DNA from 4 places in the Clostridium saccharoperbutylacetonicum N1-4(HMT) genome. Region 3 is predicted to be linked to each of the others. Evidence: riboswitches for the same ligand, from Rfam matches in the RefSeq annotation. Region 3 holds a riboswitch; each other region holds the start of a gene.
The links. Region 3 has a riboswitch for S-adenosylmethionine ahead of CSPA_RS24780 (methionine ABC transporter ATP-binding protein). Riboswitches for the same ligand answer to the same signal wherever they lie in the genome.

Region 1 (3,147 bases), 3.0 Mb from region 3:
TATCCCCATAAGGTCCTGGGCATACACCAATTACAATATTTTTATTCCCCACTTCTTTACTATCTGTTTTTGCACTTTCTTTACTGCTTCCGCAGGCAACCAAGCTTGCTCCTATTGTTCCTATAATCACTAGTGCTGCTAATTTCTTTAAAATCTTCATCTTTTATTCCCTCCAAAATTTATTGTTTTTGTATTTATTGCTAATGCTTTTAACTTTATCTTGCTTTAATTAATTTAGTTATTTCTATATTCCCTAAGTTTTTCAAGTCTCTTAAGAGCTTCTTTTAAGGTTTCTTCTTTCTTTGCAAAATGAAATCTTATATAACTATTTACTTTTTCTTTGAAAAAACTTGAACCTGGTACTGCTGCTACTCCAATTTCTTTAGCTAACCATTTACAGAATTCATAATCATCATCATATCCAAATTCAGATATATCAACCATTACATAGTATGCACCTTGAGGCTCGTAATACTTAAGCCCTATTTCGTCTAATCCATCCAAAAAATAATTTTTTTCTTTTTTTTTCTATAAATTTTACTCAATTCTTCATAATATTCATCATCAAATTCCAAGCCTTTAATTGCTGCCTCTTGAAGAGGTGCTGCTGCTCCTACAGTTAAGAAATCATGAACTTTTTTACAATTTTCTATTACCTCTTTGCTTGCAATAATATATCCAAGTCTCCATCCTGTAATTGAATATGTTTTTGATAATGAACTGCATGAAATTGTTCTTTCAAACATTCCATCTAAAGCTGCTAAATAAGTGTGTTTATGAGGCTTAAAAATTATATGCTCATAAACCTCATCAGTAATTACAAAAGTATCATATTCTTTTGCAAGGCTTCCTATATATAGCAGCTCTTCTTCGGTAAATACTTTGCCTGTAGGATTTGACGGATTGCAAAGAATAAGTGCTTTTGGATTTTGCTTAAATGCATTTTTCAATTCCTCTTTATCAAAGTTAAAAGCTGGCGGCTTTAATTCAACATAGATAGGCTGAGATCCAGATAAAATTGTATCTGCTGTATAATTTTCATAAAATGGCGAAAAAACAATTACTTTATCTCCCGGATTACAAACACTCATCATCGCACAAATCATAGCTTCAGTACTTCCACAGGTTACTAACACATTTTCATCTGGATTTATTTTAATTCCCATAAATCTCTCTTGCTTTAATGCTAGCTTTTCTCTAAAATTTTGTGCTCCCCAAGTCACCGAATACTGATGTGGACCTTTTTCTGAAACTTCTTTTAATTGATTAAGTATCTCTTTAGGTGGATCAAAATCCGGGAAACCTTGTGAAAGATTTATTGCTCCATATTTATTAGCTATTCTAGTCATTTTTCTTATTATAGATTCAGAAAACCAATCTAATCTATTACTTAATTTTGACATATTTATACCCCCAATATATTTAAATTATAAGCTTATAATTCTTATCAAAATACTCATATATTTTTATATAAAAATCTCTATCTTAGATACAATAGCAGTACAAAGATAAATTAAAAACTTATTATATAGAAATAGAGCACTAGAGATTAATCTCTAGTGCATCTTTGCATAAAAATTTTCTCTCTTATCTTTCAGCTAACGCTGTTGGAATTAGCACCACGTCATCGTAAATCATTACTTGATCGGTTGCTGGGTTTCATAGGGCCAGTCCCTCCACCACTCTTGATAAGTTATTCAATTCCTTCATTTCTTATAAGTTTAGTATATATTCAGCTTATTAAATTGTCAATACATTTTATGCATAAACATTAAGGTTATGCTAGTATTTATAATTACTAGCATACACGGTATTTTAACATCACAAATCTGGCTAATAGCCATTATAATTTGGGTTAAAAGCCATATTACTTGGTTCATAGACCTTGTATATAAAAAATTGATATGGCGCATAATTATCTAAAATTTCTAATAAATAAACCCTATTAAAACTAACTAAAAAGAATGATCTACTAGGGTGAATAGATCATTCTGCATATTGGATATTTATATTTAATAAGGGGTAAATAATGTTTTAACTACTTTATATATTTATAATACATAATATTTATGTCAAGCATGTGACAACTTTTTTATTAATTCAGGCATTATAGAAAATTGTGAACTTCTTGTAATTATGTATACAATGTATTTAGTTATTTTCTTTTTTAATATCCACGATCATCAACTTTCCAACTATCCGTTTTACTGTCTCTTATTAATATCCAATTATAATTATCATAAGTTGAATTTGGATTTAAACTTCCATCCCCACCTGAAGAATCTACATCAAAATTTGATAGCAAAACAATTACATTTTCAGTTTTAACACCATTCACTGAACCTCTCCCATTTTTCAAATACCCCTCAATAAATTGATCTGATTTTTTTTATCATACCATAATTTTGTCAGAGTAGCTCCATTATAACTTTTAAAACTTTTCTTTACGCAATTCACTGCATCATTTAATTCATTCTCACTGAACTTGTCAGTTGCTCCAATACTCACTACAACATTATCAGTTTTTCCAACTTGTTTATAAACCAGAAAAGAGCTGTCGTTAACGGATTTTAATACGCTAATGCGACAGCCCCTATAATATTTTAATTTGTTAAAGCAACTACTTCTAGTTCAATTTCTATATTTTTATTTGGAAATGTAGTTTGAATTGCTACTCTTGTTGGTAATTCATTTTTTTTGAAATACATTTTATAAATTTCATTCATTTTATCAACTTCAAAAATATTTTTCATATATACTACAACTTTTAAGATATTATTCATTGAAGAATTTGAGTTTTCAAGTAAATATTTTATATTTTCTAATGCATTTTTTGTTTGAATCTCAATATTTCCCAATATAAATTGTCCACTTTGTAAATCACATGATACTTGGCCTGATAAATATAAAGTATTCCCAGCTTTTACCACTTGATTATATGGGTAATCAGGTTGTTTCACATTAGGCAAGTTTAATATTTCTTTTTTCATTTCTTTCCTTTTCACCTTCTCTGTACTTTTAATATAATTAGTTATAACAAAATTATCTATTAATACTCATTTCTTTTTTAGTCATTTTCTCAAAAAGAGATTCTAAACGCGCTTCAAGTATCCATTGATCAGGTATATGTTGAAAGAAATTAAATCT
Region 2 (3,147 bases), 1.6 Mb from region 3:
TTAGATTAGTATATTAAAATGAAGTATATTGCAGAAATATGGAGTAAGTTGGGCTTAATTTCTGCAAATGCATGATTATAAGAGTTGAAATAAATACAATTTGCAGATATACTAGTCATTGTTGATTGATTGTCAAGCAACTGCTGTGAAAACAGAATAAGGAGGAATTCCCGAGTGGCCAAAGGGGGCAGACTGTAAATCTGTTACGTTTCGTTTCGATGGTTCGAATCCATCTTCCTCCACCAATAAATGGGCGCATAGCTCAGCTGGGAGAGCACCTGCCTTACAAGCAGGGGGTCACAGGTTCGAGCCCTGTTGTGCCCACCATTTAAAAGATAATAGCTGTTAAATCAATTGTTATTTTAAACCACAAATTGTTAGCTTTTAATTGAAAAGCTTAACTGTTAACTATAGAGTCAACTGTGAACTGTAATTATTAACTGTAAACTGAATATGCTGGCATGGCTCAACGGTAGAGCAGCTGACTTGTAATCAGCAGGTTGTAGGTTCGATTCCTATTGCCAGCTCCAATAATATAATTATAGTAAAATTGAGTTGTATTATTAAAATTAAATATGGAGGAATTCCCGAGTGGCCAAAGGGGGCAGACTGTAAATCTGTTACGTTTCGTTTCGATGGTTCGAATCCATCTTCCTCCACCAATAAATGGGCGCATAGCTCAGCTGGGAGAGCACCTGCCTTACAAGCAGGGGGTCACAGGTTCGAGCCCTGTTGTGCCCACCATTTAAAAGATAATAGCTGTTAAATCAATTGTTATTTTAAACCACAAATTGTTAGCTTTTAATTGAAAAGCTTAACTGTTAACCATAGACTCAACTGTGAACTGTAATTGTTAACTGAATACGCTGGCATGGCTCAACGGTAGAGCAGCTGACTTGTAATCAGCAGGTTGTAGGTTCGATTCCTATTGCCAGCTCCAATAATATAATTATAGTAAAATTGAGTTGTATTATTAAAATTAAATATGGAGGAATTCCCGAGTGGCCAAAGGGGGCAGACTGTAAATCTGTTACGTTACGTTTCGATGGTTCGAATCCATCTTCCTCCACCAAAAGAATAAACTACTATGTTTATTCTTTTTTTATATAAAATTTCTCTATTCTCTATATATAGAATTTATCTACGAATATTGACTAATAATTTCTTTTATGGTAGTATAATATATGAAAATTAAATAGAAACTCTTATCAAGAGAGGTGGAGGGAAAGGGCCCGATGAAACCCGGCAACCTGTATTATATAAGGTGCCAATTCCTGTAGGATGATTTCTACAAGATAAGAATAAGTGATTGTTGAAATCATGCTCTTCTTATCGAAGAGCTTTTTTTTATATTTAAGTTTGTGCACACTTAAATACTAGTCTAATATTAAAAAATAAAATTAAGGAGAGAGTTAAATGAGAAGATTATTTACTTCAGAATCAGTTACAGAAGGACATCCAGATAAAATGTGTGATCAAATATCAGACGCTATCTTGGATTCTATATTAGAAAAAGATCCAAATGCTAGAGTTGCTTGTGAAACATGTACAACTACTGGTATGGTTATGGTAATGGGAGAAATAACAACAAATTGTTATGTTGATATCCCAAAAGTTGTTAGAGAAACAGTAAGAGGAATAGGGTATGATAGAGCCAAATTTGGTTTTGACTGTGATACTTGTTCAGTACTTACATCAATAGATGAACAATCAGCTGATATTGCAATGGGTGTAGACGAAGCTTTTGAATCTAAGAAAGGTGAAAAGGATGAAGTTGAAGCTGTTGGAGCTGGAGACCAAGGAATGATGTTTGGTTTTGCAACTAATGAAACAGAAGACTATATGCCTCTTCCAATATATATGGCTCATAAGCTATCAAGAAGACTTACAGAAGTAAGAAAAGATAAAACATTAGAATATTTAAGACCAGATGGTAAGACCCAAGTTACAGTTGAATATGAAGATAATCAACCAAAGAGAATTGATACTATTGTTATATCAACTCAACATGATGAAAAGATTTCTTTAGAACAAATTCAAGAAGATCTTAAGAAATATGTTATTGATGCAGTTGTTCCAGCTGAATTATTAGATTCTGAGACTAGATATTTCATTAATCCAACAGGAAGATTTGTTGTTGGTGGACCACAAGGTGATTCTGGATTGACTGGAAGAAAAATAATAGTAGACACATATGGTGGATATGGAAGACATGGTGGTGGTGCTTTCTCAGGAAAAGATCCAACAAAGGTAGATAGATCAGCTGCTTATGCTGCAAGATGGGTAGCAAAAAATTTAGTAGCAGCAGGTGTTGCTGACAAATTAGAAATTCAAGTGGCATATGCTATTGGTGTTGCTAAACCAGTTTCAATAGAAGTAGAAACTTTTGGAACAGGAAAAGTAAGCGAAGAAAAAATTGTTGAAATAGTAGAAAAAGTATTTGATTTAAGACCAGGAGCTATAATCAGAGATCTTGACTTAAGAAGACCTATTTATAAGCAAACAGCTGCTTATGGTCACTTTGGAAGAAATGATCTTAACTTACCTTGGGAACAATTAAACAAAGTAGATGAAATAAAGAAATATCTTTAATAAATATAGTAAGAAGGCTATCTCTGAGTGCTAGAGGTAGCCTTTTTTACTTTTTGATATGGTTGACTAAAAATTAATCATGAATAATTAATTATTCACTTAAAGTAGGAAAGTATATTATTGATTGAAATATTGATATTTATGGTATAATTAAGAAATGCAAATAAGGTTTTAAACTAAGTTATTGTCTGTTATTAGTGTTTTGAATAATACAAATTAAAGATTTGGAGAGATTTTATGGAAGTTCTAAAAGGTTTTGTTGAAAGTATAGTTTTTAAAAGTGAAGATACTGGATATGTGGTGTGTAAAATTAGAAGTGATAATAATCTAATTAGCGCAGTAGGAACAGTTCCTTTTTTAAAAGAAGGCCAAAATGTGAAGTTAACAGGATATTATACTGTACATAAACAGTTTGGAAATCAATTTAATATTCAAGATTACGAAGAACTTCTTCCAACCTCTTTAGATGGGATAGAAAAATATTTAAGTGCAGGAGTAATTCATGGAATTGGTCCTGTTACAGCTAAGAAAATAATAGAGAAGTTTGGGGAAGAA
Region 3 (3,147 bases):
GTTAAAATAGCAATTATTGGAGGAATAACACTTGAAACAGAAACAAGTGTATCACCTAAATATGTAAAAGATTATGAATTCAAAGATCTTGCAAATGAAATTAATTCAGTTGCAGCACAAATTAAAAAAGATAAATTAGCAGATGTAACAATTGCATTAGTTCATGAAGGAGATAAAGGGGATAATGCAACAGGACCAGTATTTGACTTGGCTAATAAGCTTCAAAATGTAGATGCAGTATTTGGTGGACATAGTCATACAAAAACTGCAGCGATAGCTACAACTACTAAAATTCCAGTATATATTGGAGCATCTAATGGTAAAGGATATATTGATGCTAAATTTAATATAACTAGTGATAAAAAAATTGCATTTGAAGCACCAAAGCTTGATACAAGTTACGTAGCTTTAGATAATGAAAAAGGATATAAAGCTGTTGTAAAACAAACAGATATTAATGTTGATAAAATTGTAAATGATGCTAATAAACTAATAGATCCAATTACAAGTGAAGTTATTGGATACAATACAGATAAAGAATTAACAAGAAAATTAAACAATACTCCATATGGGTCATCAGTTTTAGGAAATTGGGCATCTGATGTTACAAAAGATGCAGTTAGAGCTGATGTAGGCTTTCAAAATAATGGAGGTCTTAGAATTGACATACCTCAAGGAAATATAACAGTAGGAACAATGTGGCAATTTATGCCTTTTGATAATACACTTTATAAATTAAAAATGACAAAGGCTCAAATAAAAGAAGTTTTAGAGCAGGCTGTAGCAGATAATAGCAAGGGATTGCAAGTATCTGGTATTAATTTTACTTATGATTCAAAACTTCCAACAGGTCAAAGAGTGAAAGATATTACAAGAGAAAATGGAAGAACAATTAAAGATAATGAGATGTTAACTGTAGCAGTTCCAGATTTCGTAGCGCAAGGTGGAGATTCCTTTACTGCATTCACAAAGTATGGTGGATTAGATGTTAAAAATGATACTCATGTTGTAGTTAGAGATGCACTAATTGATTGGTGTAAATATAATAAGAACAGAAATGGTAACAATACAATAACTAATAAAGATGTTCCAAGAATGGTTAATTTATCTGGAGCAGTAAGTAATCTTATTCAAAAAGCAGCTTAAAATATTATTATTAAAATAAAAGTGTTAGAATGATTTTTCTGACACTTTTATTGTTGTTAATTACTTAAAAATATTAATAAGATATTGCAATAGAAATGAAAATTGTTTATAATAATACTAATCCGATTAATATACTATGGATTAAAATGATTTGAAGGTTATTATTTAGAAGTTGACAAAAAGAAAGAATACTTATATAATCAGATAAGTAACTAAATAAAATAATCTGATATCTTATCAAGAGTGGTGGAGGGACTGGCCCTTTGAAACCCGGCAACCGAAATATTGGTTTATAATCAATATTTATATGGTGCTAATTCCAGCAGCAATTTAGCTGATAGATGAGAGGATAAATTTAAGTGATGTTTATGCGCTGGAGATTTATTCTCTGGCGCTTTTGTTTTGAGGTATTTAAATATTTGTTGATTTAAATACCTTAGTTATCCGGATACTAACAAAACAAAGTCAAAGGAGGAAAATGTGTTTTGATAGAAATTAAAAACGTAGTTAAAAATTATGGACAAACACAAGTTATAAAAGATGTAACATTAGATATTAAAGAAGGCGAAATATATGGAATAATAGGGCATAGTGGTGCAGGAAAATCAACTTTGCTTAGATGTATAAATGGACTTGAATCTTATGATGGAGGATCAGTAAATGTAATGGGGAAAGAAGTTTCTTCATTAGAAGGTAAAAGTCTTAGAGAGTTTAGAAAAGATTTAGGTATGATCTTTCAAAATTTCAATCTTATGCAAAGAAAAAATGTATTTGATAATGTTGCGCTTCCTCTGGAAGTCTGGGGATACAGTAAGAATGAAATTATGGACAAGGTATCGAGATTACTAGATTTAGTTGGCTTAAAAGATAAAAAAGATAGTAAACCATCAGAGCTTAGTGGTGGGCAAAAGCAAAGAGTAGCAATAGCAAGAGCATTAGCACTAGATCCAAAAATATTACTTTGTGATGAAGCAACTTCAGCTTTAGATCCGAAAATCACAAAAGACATTTTAGCATTACTTTCTAAAATAAATAAAGAATTGGGAATAACTATAGTAGTAGTTACTCACCAAATGGAAGTTATAAAGGAAATTTGTGAAAAAGTTGCATTATTAGATGGCGGTAAAATAAAAGCTGAAGGAAGAGCAGAAGATTTATTCTTAAAACCAGGAAAATCATTGAAGAAATTCTTGGGTGAGGATGATGAAGATGAAGAAATATTGCCAAACGAAGGAGTTAACATTAAATTATTTTTCCCAAGTGATTCTTCAGAAAATGCACTAATTACAAAGATGGCACGGGAATTGGAAATAGATTTTTCAATTGTTTGGGGCAAACTTGAAAAATTTAGAAGTGAAGTATTAGGTGGGCTTGTAATAAATATAAATGAAAAAGATAAAGATAAGGTTATGGAATACCTTAAAAATAAAGATATTCTATTGGAGGTGATTGAATAATGAGTGATGTAATAGGAAAAGCTTTGATTGAGACGTTAGAAATGGTTTTTGCATCAACTCTTGGTTCATTAATCTTAGGGTTTATACCTGCAATAATATTGACGGTTACTGCAAAAGATGGATTAAAACCTAACAAAATTGTTTATTCAGTTTTAGATTTAATAATTAACATATTAAGAAGTTTCCCAGTTATTATACTCATGGTAGCTATTATACCTTTAACTAGGTTTATTGCTGGTAAATCAATAGGTACAGAAGCAGCTATTGTTCCACTTACAATTGCAGCAGCTCCTTTTGTAGCAAGAATTATTGAATCAGCTCTTAGAGAAGTTGATAAAGGAATAATTGAGGCAGCTAAGTCTTTTGGAGCATCAAATACTCAAATTATTTTTAAGGTTATGCTTAAGGAAGCAATTCCTTCAATAGCCTCAGGAATTACTCTTACAATAATAAGTATTGTTGGGTATTCTGCAATGGCAGGAACAATTGGTGGTGGAGGACTTGGTCAAGTAGCTATAAGCTATGGATATCAAAGATTCCAAAC
Region 4 (3,147 bases), 1.2 Mb from region 3:
TATGTTCCACCGTATACATCTCCGCAAATTATAATATGATCTCCTGCTGAGAATATTGAGAGCACAGAACAAATTGCTGCCATCCCAGATGCAAAAGCAAAACCACATTCCCCACCTTCAAGTTCTGCTATTAGTTTTTCTACAACATCTCTAGTTGGATTTCCTGATCTAGCATAATCATACTTTCCAAAATTCTCTATATCAAATTGATGAAAAGTAGATGTTTGATATATAGGAGTACTTACAGATCCTGTTGTAGGATCAATATCTCCACTTGCATGTATTAATTTAGTTCCAAAATTCATAATTTACACCCCAATCTTTTTAGTTTACAGTTAACTGTTAATGTTGAATTTGCTTTGCAAATTCTTAAAATATATTACAAGAAAAGCCACAGCCTTTTCCTCCTTAAACTCATAACTCCTAACTCTTAATTGAATTAATCGCTTTGTCTAAGTCATTTATTAGGTCATCTATATTTTCTATTCCAACAGACAGTCTAAGTAAATATTCATCAACACCTAATTTTTGCTTAATTTCTTCTGGTATTTCTGAATGAGTTTGCGTGAATGGATAAGTTATTAAAGTTTCAACCCCACCTAAGCTTTCTGCAAACCTTATTACTTTAACACTCTCTAAAATTTTAGGTATTAATTCTTTATCCTTAACTCTGAAGGAAAGTGTTGCTCCAAAGCCTGTTGCTTGCTGCTTATTCAATTCATATCCCTCAAAAGCTTCTAGCCCTACATAATAAACTTTTTCTACATTAGGACTACTTTCTAAGAATTTAGCTATCTTTATTGAATTCTCCTGTGATCTATCTAATCTTATGTGTAATGTCTTTAAGCCTCTTAAAATAAGCCAGGCATCAAAAGGTGATAACGTAGCTCCCGTCGACATATGAATTCTTCTCAATCTTTCCAATATTTTATCATCATTTGCAACAATAAAACCTGCTAGTAAATCATGATGTCCACCTAAGAATTTTGTTCCACTATGTACTACTATATCAGCACCTAATTCTAATGGCTTTTGATAATATGGTGTTAAAAATGTATTATCTACAATAAGTAGTAAGTTGTTATTTTTAGCTATTTCTGCTGTAGCTCTTATATCTGTTACCTTCATCATAGGATTCGAAGGAGTTTCTATAAGAATACCTTTTGTGTTTTCCTTTATTGCTTCCAATATATTTTTTGTACTTGTTGTATCAACAAAGGTTACTTCTAACCCAAAATCTTTAAAAGTTTCATCAAATAACCTATATGTCCCTCCATATAAATCATCAGATAAAAGTATATGATCCCCTGTTTTAAATAAGTGTATACAGGCTGTTATTGCTGCCACTCCTGATGAAAAACCAATGGCTGATTTTCCACCTTCTAAAACTGCTAAGGTTTTTTCTGCTTCTTCTCTTGTTGGGTTTTGTGCTCTTGAATAGTCATAACCTGTGCTATTATTTAAGCCATGATGCTTAAAGGTAGCCGCTTGATAAATAGGAAAACTTATTGCCCCTGTAGTTTCATCCCCACCTGATATGCCACTAACTGCAATTGTTTCAAAAGATTTTTTTACTGTCATTTTTTTGCCTCCTCAAATTTATATATTGCTTAAAACTTATTTATTGTTACTGCTAAAGAATAAATTCATCTTATAGATGAAGGTTATAAAAAAAAGCCACTCCTAAAACAAGAAGTGACTATATAAACCATAAGTTCCATTAAGTCTTAATGCCTCTCATTTTTCAAGATATTATCTTGCAGGATTTAGCACCAACGAAAAATTTATATAAATCTTTCAGGTTGCCGGGCTTCAAAGGGCCAGTCCCTCCACCACTCTTAATAAGATTAACTTATCCAAATATATATTTGTTATTATTAATTATACATAATAAAAATTTTATGTCAATAAATATTAGTAAATTTATCGATTTTGTGTATTTATTCTGCCCACGCTCCATTAGAACCAACATAATATCCATCAATATACTTATCATGCTCCATAGTTCCTGATTGGTTTAAATAATACCAATTCCCATCCGTATCCTTAACCCAACCTGTCTGCATGGCCCCCGTTTTATCTAAATAATACCAGTTTCCATCACCACTTTGAACCCAGCCTGTCTTCATCATTCCTGATTTATCTAAATAATACCATTTGCCATCCGTGTCTTTAAGCCATCCAGTATTTATTGTTCCTTCTTTTGACAAATTATACCAAAGTCCATTTTTTTGCTGCCATCCAGTGTTACCTTCAGTAGCAATTTTATTAGTCACACCATTATCAGTTGCAGTTTTATCTGAGTTAGTGCTTACATTATCGTTAGTTGCGTTCGTATGGTTACTTGGTGAATTATGATGTGACCCTGAAGAAGAATCTGATGTTCCTATTAATAATCTGACAGAGTTATTATCATAAACAAGATTTACTACATAATTACTTGGTAAACCAGTTGTTTCAATTGATGAAAATCTACTATTTGTGTTATTACTATTAAATTTTATTATAGTCATACCACTTGTAGGTATATAACTATTACTAAAATCCAACTTCAACTTTCCATTGAAGGTTGCATTACCATCAACCTCCAACACATCATCTTTGCTTCCAATAGAAAGTTCAAGTGTACTGTTTTGTGATTGATTATAGTCATTTTTTATATTCACTAATCCATCTACATTTTCAACAACTGTACCACTTTCATTTGAAACACTTCCTACTCCAAAAGCTGTAGCTGAATCTGCTTCAATAGTACCACCTTGAATGTCTGTTCCACCACTATAAGTATTATCTCCACCTAATTTTAAAGTTCCTGTTCCTTGCTTTATTAAGGTTCCACTTCCTGAAATATCATTACGCCATCTATCTGAAGCATTAAATCCACCCTTTGATGCTTCCATGTTCACTGTAATATTGCTATTAAAGGCTCCATAACCATCTGCCGCTGCAAAGAGGTTAAGCCTTCCCCAACCTTCAGCATCGTCTAATAATGGATAGCCAGATTCTAAACCAGTTGTATATAAAACATCGCGCCTTTGATTAACATCAAGATATGGAAGACGAGTTTCTAATAGCACTTCTGCTCCTTTTGGCACTTTCATTGGTATAGTTGTGTCTCCAGTTTGTCCAAATCCATAAGTTAATCTT

Region 1: linked by a shared signal. The riboswitch ahead of CSPA_RS09460 (pyridoxal phosphate-dependent aminotransferase) and the one ahead of CSPA_RS24780 (methionine ABC transporter ATP-binding protein) in region 3 are both predicted to bind S-adenosylmethionine.
Region 2: linked by a shared signal. The riboswitch ahead of metK (methionine adenosyltransferase) and the one ahead of CSPA_RS24780 (methionine ABC transporter ATP-binding protein) in region 3 are both predicted to bind S-adenosylmethionine.
Region 4: linked by a shared signal. The riboswitch ahead of CSPA_RS01455 (trans-sulfuration enzyme family protein) and the one ahead of CSPA_RS24780 (methionine ABC transporter ATP-binding protein) in region 3 are both predicted to bind S-adenosylmethionine.

Annotation. Positions count from the first base shown of each region.
Region 1 is NC_020291.1:2,134,364-2,137,510, reverse strand. Features, by position in the region: gene CSPA_RS09465 (MetQ/NlpA family ABC transporter substrate-binding protein) at 1-160, opposite strand, end outside; partial or broken gene CSPA_RS09460 (pyridoxal phosphate-dependent aminotransferase) at 235-1,403, opposite strand; SAM riboswitch class I at 1,585-1,695, opposite strand; gene CSPA_RS09455 (DUF4829 domain-containing protein) at 2,168-2,359, opposite strand; gene CSPA_RS09450 (RidA family protein) at 2,604-2,990, opposite strand; gene CSPA_RS09445 (hypothetical protein) at 3,043-3,147, opposite strand, start outside.
Region 2 is NC_020291.1:700,126-703,272, forward strand. Features, by position in the region: tRNA gene CSPA_RS03110 (tRNA-Tyr) at 161-245, shown strand; tRNA gene CSPA_RS03115 (tRNA-Val) at 252-327, shown strand; tRNA gene CSPA_RS03120 (tRNA-Thr) at 456-530, shown strand; tRNA gene CSPA_RS03125 (tRNA-Tyr) at 578-662, shown strand; tRNA gene CSPA_RS03130 (tRNA-Val) at 669-744, shown strand; tRNA gene CSPA_RS03135 (tRNA-Thr) at 866-940, shown strand; tRNA gene CSPA_RS03140 (tRNA-Tyr) at 988-1,072, shown strand; SAM riboswitch class I at 1,203-1,302, shown strand; gene metK (methionine adenosyltransferase) at 1,417-2,592, shown strand; gene recD2 (SF1B family DNA helicase RecD2) at 2,830-3,147, shown strand, end outside.
Region 3 is NC_020291.1:5,631,929-5,635,075, reverse strand. Features, by position in the region: gene CSPA_RS24785 (bifunctional metallophosphatase/5'-nucleotidase) at 1-1,146, shown strand, start outside; SAM riboswitch class I at 1,378-1,494, shown strand; gene CSPA_RS24780 (methionine ABC transporter ATP-binding protein) at 1,632-2,603, shown strand; gene CSPA_RS24775 (methionine ABC transporter permease) at 2,603-3,147, shown strand, end outside.
Region 4 is NC_020291.1:301,515-304,661, reverse strand. Features, by position in the region: gene CSPA_RS01460 (trans-sulfuration enzyme family protein) at 1-305, opposite strand, end outside; gene CSPA_RS01455 (trans-sulfuration enzyme family protein) at 424-1,581, opposite strand; SAM riboswitch class I at 1,735-1,848, opposite strand; gene CSPA_RS01450 (acid phosphatase) at 1,941-3,147, opposite strand, start outside.